DNA from 3 places in the Anoxynatronum sibiricum genome. Region 3 is predicted to be linked to each of the others. Evidence: riboswitches for the same ligand, from Rfam matches in the RefSeq annotation. Region 3 holds a riboswitch; each other region holds the start of a gene.
The links. A riboswitch is a leader RNA that binds a small molecule or an ion and turns the genes downstream of it on or off. The one in region 3 is predicted to bind cyclic di-GMP.
Positions count from the first base shown of each region.

Region 1: it holds a riboswitch for cyclic di-GMP, as region 3 does, so the genes downstream of both, AAIG11_RS12495 (LPXTG cell wall anchor domain-containing protein) here and AAIG11_RS05300 (NlpC/P60 family protein) in region 3, are expected to answer to the same signal.
Region 2: it holds a riboswitch for cyclic di-GMP, as region 3 does, so the genes downstream of both, AAIG11_RS12055 (hypothetical protein) here and AAIG11_RS05300 (NlpC/P60 family protein) in region 3, are expected to answer to the same signal.

Region 1 covers NZ_JBCITM010000013.1:85,460-89,639, reverse strand. Annotated here, with positions in the region: gene AAIG11_RS12500 (aldehyde dehydrogenase family protein) at 1-1,004, shown strand, start outside; cyclic di-GMP riboswitch class I at 1,381-1,473, shown strand; gene AAIG11_RS12495 (LPXTG cell wall anchor domain-containing protein) at 1,632-3,806, shown strand; gene AAIG11_RS12490 (hypothetical protein) at 3,851-3,988, shown strand; gene AAIG11_RS12485 (class D sortase) at 4,020-4,180, shown strand, end outside.
Region 2 covers NZ_JBCITM010000012.1:95,699-99,878, reverse strand. Annotated here, with positions in the region: gene AAIG11_RS12070 (aminotransferase family protein) at 1-969, opposite strand, end outside; gene AAIG11_RS12065 (DUF3870 domain-containing protein) at 1,193-1,654, opposite strand; gene AAIG11_RS12060 (hypothetical protein) at 1,812-2,015, opposite strand; gene AAIG11_RS12055 (hypothetical protein) at 2,012-2,221, opposite strand; cyclic di-GMP riboswitch class I at 2,379-2,483, opposite strand; gene AAIG11_RS12050 (pseudouridine-5'-phosphate glycosidase) at 2,634-3,581, opposite strand; gene AAIG11_RS12045 (carbohydrate kinase family protein) at 3,706-4,180, opposite strand, start outside.
Region 3 covers NZ_JBCITM010000004.1:20,914-25,093, forward strand. Annotated here, with positions in the region: gene AAIG11_RS05290 (methyl-accepting chemotaxis protein) at 1-697, shown strand, start outside; partial or broken gene msrB (peptide-methionine (R)-S-oxide reductase MsrB) at 783-1,208, opposite strand; cyclic di-GMP riboswitch class I at 1,799-1,873, shown strand; gene AAIG11_RS05300 (NlpC/P60 family protein) at 1,949-2,998, shown strand; gene AAIG11_RS05305 (cupin domain-containing protein) at 3,085-3,732, opposite strand; gene AAIG11_RS05310 (Gfo/Idh/MocA family protein) at 3,719-4,180, opposite strand, start outside.

The DNA of each region.
Region 1 (4,180 bases), on a different contig from region 3:
CTCCATGGAATTTCCCGCTGATTTTGTCTATGTATAAAGTGGCATACGGTCTTGCAACAGGTAATACTGTTGTCTTAAAGCCTGCTAGCGAAACTCCGGTGATAGGTTTGAAAATAGCAGAGGTTTTCGAAAAAGCAGATATTCCTGCAGGTGTACTTAACGTCATTACAGGGCCGGGAAGCGTTTTAGGTGATGCACTTATTGACGATAAGCGTTGTTCCTTTGTTGCCATTACCGGTGAAACCAAAACAGGAAAGCATGTGGCTCAAAGAGCTGCATCCAATTTGAAGGAATACTATCTTGAAATGGGCGGCAAGAACCCGCTTGTTGTTCTTGCTGATGCAGATATTGATTATGCTGTTAAAGTTGCGGCATTCAGTGCCTATCTTCACCAGGGAGAGATCTGTATGTCGGCAGACCGTCTCATTGTGGAGAAGCCTGTTGTGGAAGAGTTTACCAAGAAACTGGTTGAACTGGCTTCTTCATTAACAGTTGGAGACCCAAATGTCCCATCAACATTTATTGGGCCAATCATTAGTGACAAACAAGTAAATATCATTAATGATCAAGTTCAGGATGCTTTGGCAAAAGGAGCAAAACTTCTCACAGGCGGCACATACGAAGGACGACTGTTTAAACCTACGCTTCTTGCAAATATTACAAAGGATATGAAGATATACTATGACGAAACATTTGGTCCTGTTGCTTCAATTATCCCTGTAAATGATGTGCAGGAAGCCTTGGAAGTCGCAAATGATACTCAATATGGGCTTTCCGCAGGCCTGATTACCAATGATTATGAAAAAGCGTTGTTCCTTGCTGAAAACATTGATGCAGGTATGGTTCATGTAAATGGCAGCTCTGTGGACGCAGATGCAGCATGTCCATTTGGTGGAACGAAAGAAAGTGGTCAGGGCAGAGAAGGCGGTGCATACTCGATACAAGAGCTCACAGAAGTAAAGTGGGTTACAATGGCAAAACGCAAAAAACAATATCCTATTTAACTATAACTAAAACATACGCAGATATTCCAGACTGAAGGCAAAGTCATCAAAACCACATAACAGGATGAAAAAAGGGAAATTTCTTTGAGAATCATAAAGGAATTTCTCTTTTTATGTCGTAGGATACAGATAAATCAATGGATAGAAGGTTTAAGGGAGGATATCTGAACAAGCATGAATCACCGCTTAACGCGGCACATTCGCCAGCAATCTGGCAAGTTGAGCAAGAAAAAGATGAACCTCAGGGGTTGCAGACGAAAAAATGACAAACGTCCTAAATGTTGAAAACAGAAGGAAAATTCAGGCATTTTATACAAAACACTGTTTAGATTCATGGGAGAGAGGTATCATTAAATTAAAGATAATGATAATTAATATCAAAACAAGGCAAACCATTCGAAAGGATGGGACGCAAAGTCAAGAGTCTAACACACCGGTATTCAGGTGTCACGATCGTCCGGCTGCCAAGATAATTTTTGGCAGTTTTTTTATTTTCAAAAAAGGCTGATGTCAAGGGGGTCGATATAAAGGTGAAAAATCGAAGAAGTGACTCAGGGGTTCTGGTGACTGAAAACCATTGAGAGAAGAGTGATCACATCTTTGTGACCTGCGAGAGGAGTGAGTCGTATGAGAAGCAGACAAAAAATCAGAAAAAAAGGCATAAGGCAATTATTCGTTTGGATCGTCGTTATACTGGTAGCCTTTTATGGATTTATTCCCAGTATGGGCGTGGGTTTTGTATTTGCTGATTCGGTGCCCGAGGAAGCGGTGGCAGAAGAATCAAATGAAGCAGCTGGCGATGAGAGCAATGCGCAGGACAATGAAGATAATGAAGCATCTGCGGAAGAACCGGACAATTCCGGCGAATCGACAGAAGCAGATGAATCTGATGTCGATGATGACACCATTCAGGAAGAATCATCAGTGGATGAAAAAGAAGCAGTTAATGAAGAACTCGCTGATGAAGGAACTGACAATGATGGTGCAAGCGAAGAAACACATGAAGAAGCAAACGAAGAAGAAACTGCCGATCATGACACTGGGGAAGAATCCACAGATGAAACCACTGGTGATAACGGAGTAGAACAGGAAGAAGAGGAAGAGCTTGAAAATGTCGATGAAGTTCCTGTTCCCTTGGGCGGTGTACAGCAAGTGATCATGGAAGAAGTTCGTGTTGAGCTCCACAGTCCTCACAGAAATGCAGCCAGCACTGAATTTGAGAATGACTCTGATTGTGGTGGGCTGACAGATCCGGTTGTATGGCATTTCGTGGCCAATCAGCTTCAGGGGGATGAAGGACCCCTAATGCTGGAAGCAACTTTTCAGAATGCCGGCACCAAAATGGTTGTTGGACAGTCTGTTGGAAACGGTAAAGTACAACACTTCTTTGTGGGCACACCGGAACACGACGTGCTGGTGGACGCATTTCTGGTAGTCCCAGCAGGCAGCAGTGGTGCCAAACTGGTACTCAGCCATGTTTGCCTTGAAAATGACATTGAACCCGATTGTATCATGGTTCCCCTGGATGCCGTCATCTACATCGATAGCATTCAGCTTAACCAGCCTTACAGCAATCAGTATTTTACAGTGACATGGCTGGACAACAATCGTGTGGAAATCACCGTCAATGAGGGTTACTGCATTGGGTTCCATCTTACCAGTTACCAGTACCCGCCTGGAACCGACGTGCAACACAATGGTGAACCTTATGAAGTGCAAAGCTGGTTCGATGATGATCACCATTTATTTGAAGGACCTGAAACCATTATTTTAGAGGTGGAAACCCCTCGCGACTGCGAACCTGTTCAAATCGATCTTTACACCTATCGACTGGTGGAAGGCGAATGGGAACCGGGTTTGGTGGAAATACCGCCGCATCATGGCGAAGCCTTTGAAAGCACGCAGCGCCTCCACAGTGCACGGGTAGTGTTGCCTGAAACACCCTGCGAAGAGGAACCGCCGACAGTGACTGTTGAAAAGCGAGTGATCGATGAAAATGACAATGTCGTTGAAAGTGATGAACAGGTATTTGAGTTTGAAGTCAGACTGACAGAAATGGATATGGTATCCATTCTTGAAGAAGTGCAAGATGAAGAAGAGTTTCCAAAATCATTTGATGACCTGAGCCAACTCAATGATGTCATGGTGGAAGGATTGGATTTTGGAGCATATATCCTTGAAGAAATAAATGTACCTGATGGTTACCAGCTGGTGGGATACCAGATTGGTGAAAGCATCTGGCTGCTTGGAGAAGATGACGGTGTTGATGAGGGAATCATCTTCTTTATCAATCCAGGGATGGAAAACATGACGATTATTATCATCAATCGATTGATTCCGGAAGACCCGGAAGATCCGGAAGACCCGGAAGATCCGGAAGACCCGGAAGACCCCGTTGATGACCCTGATGACCCGGCAGACCCGGAAGACCCGGAAGACCCGGAAGACCCGGAAGATCCGGAAGACCCGGAAGACCCGGAAGACCCGGAAGACCCGGAAGACCCGGAAGACCCGGAAGACCCGGAAGACCCCGCTGATGACCCTGATGACCCGGCAGATGATCCTGACGAGCCAGTGGTTGTTCTGACAGAAACAGTGACAATTGACGATCCTGCGATTCCTTTGGCAGCCCCGGTAGTTCCCCAGTCCGATCCTGACGAAGTGATTGTACTGGATGAAGTGATTCCCCTTGGAGTCCCGGTGCTTCCACAGACTGGCGAAGGGAATCCAGCCTACTACTATATTGCAGGTATATTGCTGGCGGCAGTAGGTTTTCTTTTCCGAAAAAATGCAGAAGTGTAGCAGCATTGCAGTTTGTATGGAGAAAAGATGTAAATGATATGTGAATGGCCGGAAAAGATAGACAAAAGAGAGAATGGGTATACAATAAAGGAGAGATGCAACTGATCTCTCCTTTTTCGTCGCAAGGTGGAAAAGCTGATTTGGCAGTACTTGAAGAGTCATTAATGCCACGCATAGCGTGAATCGAATGTTTCAAATCGGGGAGGGGTGACCATGCGCAAGTTTTCCACTATTTTGATCGTCGCCGGACTGATGATCGCGCTTTATCCGGCAGTCAATCGTTATATTGAACAGCGGGAAGAAGCCAGACTGATGGCTGAGCTGGAGGAACAACTGACTCAGCTGGAGCTGGAACGGGAAACGGTGGAAGCATA
Region 2 (4,180 bases), on a different contig from region 3:
AATGCCGCAGGAAAGGGGATTGCTGGCGTAGGTATGGCCGTGAATAAAATTACCGGAACCTTTTACCATGATGGTGTCAAATATTTCTTCGTTGCAGACGGCGGCTCCAATGGGTGTATAGCCTGAGCTCATGCCTTTGGCACAGGTGATGATGTCAGGCACCACCTGGTAGTGGTCGGAGGCAAAATGTTTACCCGTACGGCCAAATCCCGCCATGACCTCATCCATAATCAGCAGCACATCGTATTTGGTGCAGATCTCACGTACCATATCAAAATAGATTTTGTCAGGATGAACTCCCGGTATGGCCGACCCCACCACAGGTTCTGTAATAAAGGCAGCAACAGATGCCGCACCCTGCTTCAGAATTTCTGTTTCCAGCGCCTGGGCTGCCAGCCGGCTGGTTTCTTCCAGGGTGGCTGCATTCCAGGGATTGCGGTAATGGTAAAACTGAGGGATCTTGGGAAAATCAATGAGCATGGGCTCATAAATCTGCCGGCGTCCCGGAATACCGGTCATGGAAAGGGCGCCAAGGGTATTGCCATGGAAGGAGTTCCATTTGGTGATCACCTTCCATTTGGGACTGTCTTTACCATCCCGCTCCACAAAGTACTGGCGGGCCATTTTAATGGCGGTTTCTGTCGATTCCGAACCGCCGGAGACAAAATAGACGTGGTTCAAATCTCCCGGCGTCCATTGGCACACTTTTTCAGCGCATTTTTCAATGGTGTCCACCGTCCACCGGGACAGATGAGTAAAGGCCACCCGCTCCATTTGTTCTTTGGCGAAGGCTGCCACTTCTTTGTTGCCGTGGCCAATATTGGCGACGGCAGATCCTGAACAGGCATCAATGTACCGCCTGCCATCCTCACCCACAAGGTATACACCTTCTCCCCGTTCAATTCGGGGATACTTCCAGTTCTGGTTTCGATAAAACACATGGTTCTTTGGCGCTTTGTTCTGACTCATGCATTTTCCCCCTTTCTGATGCTTCGTCTAACCATGAAAAAGGTTCATAAAGACGACAAAAAATCCAGCAGAACAGGTTCTGGTGGCTGCTGCCCATTGAATAGGGTGACAACAGCGTAAACCAGATCCTGTATTACTGGATTTCACTCACTTTTCCATGATGGGGTGATCATCATGGATGTCAGTAAAGCAGCAGATCAGGCGATCTTATTCAGTTCTTATTTCAGGATTCTTTGTCGTTTAATACCGGTTCTGTGGACTGCCCGGAGTTTTTCCACTGAAAGTACCGCTCAATGGAGCCTTTGACGGCCACACAGACAGCTTTTTGAGCCAACCCATGGTAACGGCTTCGTATCAGCTCCACAATGGCCTCTGATTCCTCTTCGTGGACATTATGGCCCTGCAGCACTGCTTTCAGAAACTCTCGGGCTTCCCGGGTGAGCAGCGTGCAGGAAACATCCAGAATTTCACCGGTTTCCTGGTGGATAATGAGTCCAATCCCCACCACACGATGCATGGTTGCCGCCGGAATTTCGCCCGGCAGTTTGGCGTAAGAAATGAAGTAGACCGTCTCTTTTGGATAGGAGTTCATTTGCTTCACCACCGTTGCGAAATATTCGAAAGATTCTTGTTTAAAATTATACACATCTTCACATGATATTTCAATAGAAGAAAACGTTTTCATTTCAATATTGCCCTGAAAACGTTTGTATTGCAAGGAAAAAGGCAAAAAAAACAGGAATAATCCGAAAACGGTTAATCCTGACGATTCTTTCATTCTTTTTTTTAAGGTGCTTTTGACGCAATGTGGTTATTTTTGCAGAAAACAGCCTCAGCCCGAGTCATTGTGCCCCGATTTGCATCGATTCAAGTTGTTCCACTTCCACCGGCACGCAGGTAACCCCCCGACGTACCAGCACTGAAACTTTGTCCTGGGTTAACCGGGTGCCTTTGGTTAATAAGAGTAAACCCACATCATTATAAAGATCTTCTGATAAAACCATGCTGCCGTCACATTTGTCAATGGGAATCCGTTCTTTTTTCATGCATTGTTCCTCCTCCATGAGCTCTCCCTGCTGTCCATTTCGCGAACGGGAATTCTGTCAATCCCCATTGCTGCCAGTGTTATTTTTAATCCCGGTGTCAGATGCGTTCCTGCCGGCACAATCACCACGCCAAAAGGGTTCATCAAGTGTTCGGCTAAGCACATATTCTCATCACACGCAGCTGTTTTCAATATCCGTGTTCCCATGATCCAGTTCTCCTTATCTCATCTTTGATGGTATCAGAACCAGCATCTGTCAATGAAGTATATGCAAAGGTTTTCCCTGGAGATGTGCAAAAAGCGACCCGTAGTGAAAACGGGTCGCCGGATGTGACTCATATCATTGGTGGCACTGCCACCAGTCCCAGGCAACCCGACGATCATATTCCCCTCCCCTGGTTCATTGGCTGGGAACGTAGACTCGTGGCTTTGCGTCACCGCCTTTCGGACGGTTTTGCCATTTTCAGACTATTGAACTCAACTCCAACTTTTTATAATTGGTGCCGGAGTCCTATCTTATGTCAACATTATACCATGGGTTTGTTCCTTTTGTAAAGGTTTTCGTCCAACAATTGTGAATTTCCGCTCATTTTAATGGGCTCTCTGCATACTGGTTGCTTTATTCGGCAGCCTGCGTCTCCAGTGACGCATAGGCCGCTGCCAGGTGAGCCGCCACCCGGGCATTATGATACACCAGCTGCTTGTTTGCTGCCAGACTTTTACCTTCAGTTGCCCTGTGCAGCCAGGCGAGAATGAAAGGCGTGATTTCTTTTCCCCGAACACCCTGTGCCTCAGCAGCTTCAACTGCTTCGTCGATACTCTTGCCGATGAGCACCGGATCCATTTCATATGCTTCTGGAATGGGGTTGGCCACCACCATCCCACCCTTTAAGCCCAACCGCCATTTCAGCTGCATGGCCCGGGCGATTTCCTTCACATCCTCGACACAGTCGTCCACTCCATAGCCGCTGTCCCGCACATAAAATCCTGGAAATGCTTGGGTTTGATAGCCAACCACCGGCACACCGTGAGTTTCCAGCACTTCAAGGGTGAGTCCGATATCCAGGATTGACTTGGCACCGGCGCAAACCACTGCCACCGGGGTTTGTGCCAGCTCCATCAGATCTGCAGAAACATCAAAGGTTTCCGAGGCTCCCCGGTGAACCCCGCCAATACCCCCCGTGGCAAATACCCGAATGCCTGCCAGACTGGCACCGATCATGGTGGTGGCCACAGTGGTGGCACCATCCAGTTCTTTGGCCACAATCATGGGCAAGTCCCGGCGGCTCACTTTTCGAATACTGCTGTTTTTCCCCATATAGGTCAGTTCATCTGCGTTCAGTCCCACACGAATTTTTCCACCAATAACGGCGATGGTGGCCGGCGTAGCACCTTCCTGACGGATCATCGTTTCAGAAGTCTGCGCACTTTCAATGTTTTCGGGATAAGACATGCCATGGGTGATAATGGTGGACTCCAGAGCCACCACCGGTTTGCCCTGCTGAAGCGCTTCTTTCACTTCCGGTGCAATGACCAGCCGATCTTTTAATAGCTGATTCGATTCCATTTTCATCAATCTCCTTTGATCGTTCCTGAAAACAGCTGTTGCGTCAGCTGCCTTTCATGGATTTTTTTACCTTCACACCGGCTTGCATGAAGTTGAATTCCCCCTCATGCAATCGGCTGCTGCTTTATGTGGCCTTCGTTGTCAGCTTGTCTTTAAGGGCGTTGACTGTCTCCACAGACATGTCTTCGCTGACGGTGTGCCTGCTTAAAAGGGCCACTGCCGACGCCCGCACTGCAAATCTTGCAGTGGCTGCCATGGACCAGCCCTGAAGGTCACCATAAACCACGGCGGCCGTAAAGGCATCCCCTGCACCTGTGGCATTTACCGGCTGCAGGGGAATAGCGGGTGTCATGCCCTGCAGTGCTTCATCAGCATAATACACCCCCTGCTCTCCCAGGGTAATGAACAACTTTTTCACACCTTTGTTCAGCAGGCGGCGGGATGCTTCTTCCAAATCAGTCTTGCCGCTGATGGTCATCCCTGCCAGGTATCCCGCTTCCAGGCGATTCATTTTGATACAATGGAACTGGCCTGTGAGCATTTCCATCCGTCGGCATTTTCCGATGGAGACGGGATCAAGATAAATGCGTTTTTCAGGC
Region 3 (4,180 bases):
GGCTGCCGTGAATATGGACAGTGCCAAAAGCGAGGGCATGGCTGCGCTGCAATATACCATTGAGAAATATCAGGAAAGCTCAGAAGCTGCCGAGGAAATAGCTCAGGTCATTGTGGAAACCAACAACAGTTCGGCGGACATTAAAAAAGCCAGTGGAATGATCAAGAGCATCGCCGAACAAACAAACTTACTGGCACTCAATGCTGCCATTGAATCTGCAAGGGCAGGAGAAGCAGGAAGAGGATTTGCGGTGGTGGCAGAAGAAATACGAAAGTTGGCAGAGCAGTCCAGCTTGTTCACGAATGAAATCGAAGCGATCATTTTGACATTGAACGATAAGACAAACACAGCTGTCAAAAACATGGAGCAAGTGGCTGTCATCAATGAAGAGCAATCAAAGGGGATTCATGAAACGCAGGAAAAATTTGACAAGATCAATCAATCAGTTTTGAAGGTGCAAAAGGTGATTGAGGAGTTGGATGTGTCAGGCAGGGAAATGGAAAGAAAAAAGCAGGAAATCATTGCAGTGGTGGAAAACCTGTCAGCAATTTCTCAAGAAAATGCAGCGGGTACAGAAGAAGCTTCGGCTTCGGTGGAAGAGCAGACGGCAGCCATGGATGAAATTGCCCAGGCGAGTCATGCCCTGTCAGAGCTGGCAGATGAAATGAATCAGGCAATTCTTCAGTTCAAGCTGTAAAACGGATAGAATAGTGAAGGACAAGGGATGATTTCCCTTGTCCAAAGTAAAAGCAGCCGGTTAACTAAAGACCGGCTGCTTTTACTCATTCTTTTGAGGAGAAGGTGGCAAGAAATTCGCCGTAACCTTCGTTTTCAAGCTCATCTACTGGTATAAACCGAAAGGCAGCAGAGTTGGTACAATAACGAAGCCCGGTGGGTGGAGGTCCGTCGGGAAAAACATGACCCAAATGGGATTCGCCGTGCAGGCTCCGAATTTCGATGCGCTTCATGCCAAAGCTGCTGTCATGTTCCTCCACAATCAATTCAGGCACTAAAGGACGGGTAAAGCTGGGCCACCCTGATCCTGAGTCATATTTATCAAGTGAGCTGAAAAGCGGCTCGCCGGAAACCACATCCACATAGATACCTGCTTCCTTATGGTTCCAGAATTCATTTTGAAAAGGCCGTTCAGTTCCTTTATGCTGAGTTACTTCATATTGCAGAGGAGTCAGCGATGCTTTCAGCTGGTCATCTGAGGGCTTTTCAAATCCTTGCCACTGATCGGTGCTGAAATAAACGACAGGTGGTGGCGGTACAACGACACTCGCAACCCCTGCTATTTCTGCGGCAGGGTCTTGTTGACGCTGAAAGCGCCAGAACAGTAAGGTCATCAACAAAAGCACACCTAAAAGGGATAAACGGCGGGAATGAAATACATACAAAGTGATCACCTCCATCAAATCTGGGTAAAGCCATTAGGGGCTTTCAAAGCCTGTAATGACGATTCGGGGTTGGTTAATGCAAGTCAACTGAAAGACCGCCGCAGGCGGTTTCTTTCAGGATACATAATACATTGTATTTATACCCAGGAGAATGATTCTCAAATAAAAAATGTCAAAACAGACAGGATAACGAAGGGTTTGCTACAAAAAAACCACTAAATAACCACCATAAAACCCCTTGAAAAAGGGACAAATGACCTGGAGACAGCTGTTTTGTAGGACTATTGGGCAAAAAAAGAAAGACAAACGTCGGTTTACATAACAAAGGCCCTGTGATATACTGCAAGAGGATTGAATGTGAATTTAGCCACCTACTATAAAGAGACGACCTTAAAATATTCAGGAAAAGGCAAACTGCAGGAAACTGCAGGACGCAAAGCTACAGGGCCTATTCAAGGCAGCCAGTTACCGATGAATGTTTTTTTGTTTTTTTGCAGCTATTCGGTTGTTGGCGGATTGGAAATCAATGAGGAAACGGGAGTGGAAATGTGCGGAGGAAAGTGGCGGGAGTTATTTTGGGAGTGACACTGAGTGTCTTGACAAGTGGAGGCCTGCAGGCGTGGGCAATGCCGGAGATGACATTTTCAGATATCAGGCCGACTGACTGGCATGCCGGTTATGTGATGACTCTATCCAGTCTGGATGTGGTCAGGGGATACAGTGACAGCACCTTTAAGCCCAACGAGACCATCAGCAAGGCTGAGTTCATTGTGCTGGCCGTTAAGGCGCGCCATGATGACATTATGCCGGCATCGGGGGAACACTGGGCAATGAATTACATGCGCAAAGCAGAAGCGTTGGGAGCCATTGCTTCAGGAGAAGCCGCGGTGATGGAGATGAATGCTTCCATTACCAGAGAAGAAGCTGCCCGAATTTTGGTGAGAACTGCAGGAGAAGAGGGGCTGGAACAGCCGGCGGATCCTTTGACCGTTTTTTCGGATATGGAAGCTGTGAAAGAAACGAACCAGCCTTACGTGCATCAGGCAGTTGCCAAGGGGTGGCTTTCCGGTTACCCTAGTGGTGAGTTCAGACCGGCCAATGAAGTCACCCGGGCGGAGGCATCGGTGATGCTGACCAAATCACTGGGAGATGGGGCCATGAGCCGGGTGGAAGAAATGAAAGCAGCGGCGGCACGTTACATGGAAACCCAAGAGGCAGAAGCGGAAAAACTCCGGGAAAGCATTCTGGAAACAGCGCTGGAGCTGCAGGGAATTCCTTACCGGAGGGGCGGCAGCACACCTGCAGGTTTCGACTGTTCTGGCTTTGTCACTTACGTACTGGGACAGCACGGCATTTCACTGCCCCGCAGCAGTGCGGCTATGTATCGGGCGACGGAGAAGATTTCCATGGATGAACTGGAACCGGGAGACCTGGTCTTTTTTCAGGGATATCAGTCAGGACCCTCCCATGTGGGAATTTACGTAGGCAACAATGAATTCATTCACGCGCCTTCTTCAGGAAGAACGGTTTCTTTCGACCAGGTGGACGACCCCTCTTACTGGGGCCCCCGGCAGTATGGAGCGGCCCGTATTTTATAACATCTAACATCAAGAAACAGCCAGTTGTCTGCTCAAAAGGAGCAAGCCGACTGGCTGTTTTTTAATACTTCTTTAAGAATACATCTTTACCTGTAGACAAGTTCTCCCGTCAGGGCCCGGATTATTTCGGCATGATCCGGCCATCTCTGGATCAGTGCCTCACGGCTGCCGATGGTGTAATCAGCGGGATGATACCCCGGTGCCATGGTGGTGCCCAGCAGGGCCCAGGAGCCGCCGGGCTTCAGGCGAAGCCCCTGCCAGATGCCGGCGGGGACCACCTGCTGTAAGGCCATCCCTTCAAAAAGCTGATTTCCCAGAAGGGTCACAGAACTTGAACCGTCTTCGTGAAGCTGGCACAGTTCCACGGGGTCACCCAGATAAAAATGGTAGACCTCATCAGCTTTCAGCTGGTGGAAATGGGAAAAGCTGTCGGCGGTGAGGAGGTAATAAATGGCGGTGCCAAAGGGGCGCTCTGCTGCCGGCGTATTTTCTGAAACGCTGCTTTTTGACGACTCGCCTGACCCGCCTTCGACCTGAGACGGTTTTGAGCGAAACCGGAGAGGGAGACAGTGGAGGGGCAGGGTTTCTGTCGAAGTGTAGTTATTTCGGTACATGCCACCCTCGCCTTCCAGCGGCTCCAGGTTCAGCAGATGAATGAGATCTTCGGCAGTGAACGCAGGGGTGGAAACAAGACGGTGCTGCGGGGTGGTACTGATTTCATCAGAAGGGTTCATGGACAGTCACCCACTTTCCTGCTTCATTGGCACTGGCTTCAATGGCATTGGACAGGGCAACAATTCTCGCAGCCTCCCGAAAGGTGGGATAGCTGGCGTTCCCGGAAGCATCGGGTTTCTTTCCGGTACGAATGTCGGTATATACTTCCTGAAAAAGACGGGTGAAGCTGTCGGTGAAACCGCCTCCAAAGGCCATCACCTCTGTTTGAATGCCGCTGCCTTTTTCCGCCTGGTGAAGCTTTCCCGGCTCTTCTGAATTCCACCAGAGATTCCGGTGTGTACCGGTTATTTCCATGGTCAGGTGATTCATACGCCCCTGGGAAACCTCAGAAAGCACCATGGAGCCAATGGCCCCGTTCTCGAAACGCAGGTGAACACAGGCGGCGTCCTCAGAATCAATCCGAATTACCTGGGGAGCTGGTTTGGAAGCAAGGGGCAAAGGCAGCGG